DNA from 2 places in the Embleya sp. NPDC005971 genome. Region 2 is predicted to be linked to the other one. Evidence: riboswitches for the same ligand, from Rfam matches in the RefSeq annotation. Region 2 holds a riboswitch; the other holds the start of a gene.
What was found. A riboswitch is a leader RNA that binds a small molecule or an ion and turns the genes downstream of it on or off. The one in region 2 is predicted to bind glycine.
Positions count from the first base shown of each region.

Region 1: another riboswitch for glycine. It lies ahead of gcvT (glycine cleavage system aminomethyltransferase GcvT); the one in region 2 lies ahead of gcvP (aminomethyl-transferring glycine dehydrogenase).

Region 1 is NZ_JBEXUX010000042.1:59,032-61,226, reverse strand. Features, by position in the region: gene ABZ374_RS31075 (AAA family ATPase) at 1-165, opposite strand, end outside; glycine riboswitch at 391-484, shown strand; gene gcvT (glycine cleavage system aminomethyltransferase GcvT) at 843-1,943, shown strand; gene gcvH (glycine cleavage system protein GcvH) at 2,053-2,195, shown strand, end outside.
Region 2 is NZ_JBEXUX010000003.1:139,042-141,236, forward strand. Features, by position in the region: gene gcvP (aminomethyl-transferring glycine dehydrogenase) at 1-785, opposite strand, end outside; glycine riboswitch at 986-1,082, opposite strand; gene ABZ374_RS04875 (DUF4230 domain-containing protein) at 1,131-1,823, opposite strand; gene ABZ374_RS04880 (DNA polymerase IV) at 1,879-2,195, opposite strand, start outside.

The DNA of each region.
Region 1 (2,195 bases), on a different contig from region 2:
CACCACGAGCACGCACGAGGCCGGATAGGCCAGTACGTCCACCACCCGGTCGCCGATCCGCTCCCCCGGGCGATCGCGCTCCTCCCGGAGGTCGTGCACGGACCGGGGCATCAACACGCCGCCCTTCGCGGCGCCGGTATGCGCCCCCGCCGAGTCCGTCTCCACGAGCCCTCCCTTGTCCCGAACCGTCCTGCCCTGCGCATGGTGTCGCACCCGCGCGCGCGAGCGCGTCGTGGCCATCCCTCGAAAACGGCGGCCCGCGAAGCCGGCAGTCCTCGAAATCGGCGGCCCCGAAGTCGCGACCCGCGGACTCGACGGGTCCCGGCCCCGGCCCCGGCGGGGGATTGACGACACGCGCTAGCATGCCGGGCACAACCTCATATCGGCCGTCGACCCCACGCGGAAGAGTCCTCGCCCACGAGCGGGGCGCCGAAGGAGCAACTCCTCCCCGGAATCTCTCAGGCACCGATACCGCATGGGTCAGGCACTTCTGGAAAGCAATCGCACCGCTGGTGCGGTTCACCCACGGTGCAAATCACTGTTTCGCGCGGATGCGCTCGGCAGCGATGAAGCTCTCAGGTTCCGATGACAGAAGGGGAGGGCACCCCACTTTTCGACCGATCTTGGTCGAAAAGGGCTGTAAGCCATGGCAGGGAGCCCCCTTTGTTGTCGTATTCGCCGCACCGCTCGACCCCTTTCGCCGCCCTCCGCGCCGACACCCGCCTCCGGCCCGCGCGCCGCGCCTCGTGCGCGCCGACCGGACCCGCGGCCGTTCGCCATGCCCCCGACCGGCCCGCGCCCCTCGGGTGTTCCCGCCGGCGCCCCCTCGAAGGAGCCCTCGCATGACCACCGACCGCCGGACCCCGCTCGACGCCGTGCACGACGCGCTCGGGGCCACGATGACCGACTTCGCCGGTTGGCGGATGCCGCTCCGGTACGGAAGCGAGCGCGACGAGCACGCCGCGGTGCGCACCACGGCCGGCCTGTTCGACCTCACCCACATGGGCGAGATCGAGGTCACCGGCCCGGACGCCGCCCGTGCGCTGGACCACGCCCTGGTCGGTTTCGTCTCGAAGATCGGGATCGACCGCGCCCGGTACACGATGATCTGCACCGAAGAGGGCGGCATCGTCGACGACCTGATCGTCTACCGGCTGGGCGACGAGCACTTCGTGGTGGTGGCCAACGCGTCCAACGCGGACGTGGTCGCGGGCAGCCTGAAGTACCGCTCGGAGAACTTCGACGCCGCCGTGCGCGACGCCTCCGAGGAGTACACGCTGCTCGCCGTGCAGGGTCCCGCGTCCACCGCGATCGTCGGCTCGCTCACCGACGCCGACCTGCCCGCGCTCAAGTACTACGCGATCCTGCGCACCGAGGTCGCCGGCGTCCCGGTGCTGCTCGCCCGCACCGGCTACACCGGCGAGGACGGCTTCGAGTTGTTCGCCGCGCCCGGCGACGCGGTCGCGCTGTGGGAGGCGCTGCTCGCGGCCGGCAAGCCGCACGGCCTGGTGCCGGCCGGGCTGTCCTGCCGGGACACGCTGCGCCTGGAGGCGGGCATGCCGCTGTACGGCCACGAGCTGACCCGGGAGACCACGCCGTACGAGGCCAACCTGGGTCGGGTGGTCCGGTTGGACAAGCCCGAGGACTTCGTCGGCCGCGACGCGCTGGCCGCCGCGCAGGAGGACGTGCGCCGCACGCTGGTCGGGCTGACCTCGCCGGGCAAGCGGGTCCCGCGCGCGGGCTACCCGGTGGTGGACGCGGAGACCGGCGAGCGGGTCGGCGAGGTCACCTCCGGCGCGCCCTCGCCGACGCTGGGCGTGCCGATCGCGATGGCGTACGTGGCCGTCGAGCGGGCCGAACCGGGCACCCGTCTGGCCGTGGACATCCGCGGCAAGGCGGAGCCGGTCGAGGTGGTCGCACTGCCGTTCTACAAGCGGGCCTGACCCTCGACCGTCGGCGCCCTCCACCCACACGGGCGCACGGCCGGCGGCACAAACCATTACAAACCCACCTGCGGAACAGACTCACCTCATTCGAATGGAGAATGGACCCGTGCACGCACCCCAGCACCTGCGCTACAGCAAGGAACACGAGTGGCTCGACGAGGCGGCCTCCCCCGCCCTCGTGGGCATCACCCAGCACGCGGCCGACGCGCTCGGCGACGTGGTGTTCGTCCAGCTTCCCGAGGTCGGCCA
Region 2 (2,195 bases):
GCGACCGCCACCAGCGCGCCCTGGGCGTGTGCCGCCTCGATCACCGGGGTCAGGTCGCGGACCCGACCGTCGGCGCCGGGGTACTGCAGCAACACGCCGAAGCAGCCGCCCTCGGGCAGCCCGTCGGTGGTGTCGGCGACCACGACCTCGATACCCAGCGCCCGGGCCCGGGTGCGCACCACCGCGATGGTCTGCGGCAGCGTGGCCGCGTCCACGACGAACACGTCGCTCTTGGCCCGGCCGGCCCGCCGGGCCAGGGTCATCGCCTCGGCGGCGGCGGTGGCCTCGTCGAGCAGCGAGGCACCGGCCACGTCCAGCCCGGTCAGGTCGGTGACCACGGTCTGGAAGTTGAGCAGCGCCTCCAACCGGCCCTGCGAGATCTCCGGCTGGTAGGGCGTGTAGGCGGTGTACCAGGCGGGGTTCTCCAGCACGTTGCGGGTGATCACCGGCGGAGTGAAGGTGCCGTGGTAGCCGAGCCCGATCATCGAGGTCAGCACGCTGTTGCGGGAGGCCAGCTCGCGCAGTTCGGCGAGCACCTCGGCCTCGGAACGCGCGGCGGGCAGTTCGAAGCCCTCCAGCGCGCGGATCGCGGCGGGCACCGCCGCGTCGGTCAGCTCGTCCAGGGATCCGTAGCCGATCGCGGCGAGCATCTTCGCCTGCTCGTCGGTGTCCGGACCGATGTGCCGGCCGGTGAACGGCGACGCGGCCTCCAGGCCGGTCAACGAGCCGGGACCGGAGGGGAGTACGGCGTGAGCACGCGTCGGGGCAGGGGTGCGCGGGGTCATCGCGAAAGGCCTCCTGGATCGCTCCTGGACGGACACGCGGGTCGCGCGTCCACCGGCCTCCCCCTCTGTCATCGGTACCTGAGAGCTTCACCGCGCCCGGAGCACCGGTCGAACCGGTTCCCGCGGGCGCGATTTGCACCGTCGGCGAGGACCCGACCCGACTCGGCGAGCCACGTACGGATCCTGCTTTCCAGAGTGCCCACGACCACGCGGTACGGGTGCCTGAGAGATTCCGGGGAGGAGTTGCTCCTTCGGCGCCTCGTGTGCACGACACGAGGACTCTCCCGCGCGAACGTAATGGGCGACCTCAACGGTATCAGCGTGACACCGGCCGCGGCCTGCGCACTAGGCGTAGGTCACAGTGGTGGTCGGGTAGCCCAGGGAGCGCATCATGCCCTGGAGCATGCCGGTGGTGTTCCGCTCCGCGCGCTCCACCAGTCCGGCGGTTTTCGCCGCGTCGTCGATCTTCTTGGTCGCGAGCACGTACAACTGTTGCTGATCGCCGGGATTGCCGGAGAAGAAGTCGCCCATGCGGTCGAACAGGCCCCGATCCTGGGCGATCACGTGGCTGTTCTTCTGGTCCAGCGCGGCGGGCGCGAGCCGCGCGTGCGGGAGCCTGATGGTCACGCTCTTGTCCTGCGGCGAGGTCCGGATCGCGTCCTGGCCGATCCCGCCGAATTCGACGAAACCGCCGACCTGGCCGACGCCGACGAACAGCGTGCGCTGGCCGCGCACGGCGTCCGGCAGGAACTTGGCGTCCTTTTCCAGGTCCACCACGACCTGGAAGGTGCCGCTGACCGCCTCGTAGCGGCTGAGGTCCTGCACCGCCTTGAGCATCACCGGCCCGCTGTGGTCCTTGGTGGTCTCGCCGAACGGATTGAATTTGCCGGGTAACAGGTTGACCAGGCCGACCAGCACCAGCGCCAGCACGATGAAGCCGACCAGCAGCGTGACCAGGAAGGCCGGCAGTCCGAGCCTGCGGCGAGCCGATCGAAAGGCACCCTGCCCTCGTATCGGCCGCTCTTTGACATCAGTCATGGTGGGGACACCCCCGAGGAGTCGTCTGCCCGGCGCCTGCCCCGGATCGACGCGGCTATCCCCGGTCGAGCGCGGGCAGCGGAATCGGTTCCCCCGGTCGCAGCGCCGGATCGGTGATCGCGAACGTGCGCACCCGACCCGGCCGCCCGCCCGGCACCTCGAAACGCACGGTGACCCGGCCGACGCCGCTGCCCTGGACCCAGCCGGGCCCGAACTCCTCGTGCAGCACGTCCTGGCCCGGCGACCAGGAGACCCGCTCCGGCTCGGCCGCCGCGGGCACTTCCGGGTCGCTCACCGGGTCCTCCTCGACCACTTCCCCGGGCCCGGGCCCGGCCGCGCCGAACAGGTCCTGCTGGGCGAAGTCGGCCAGGC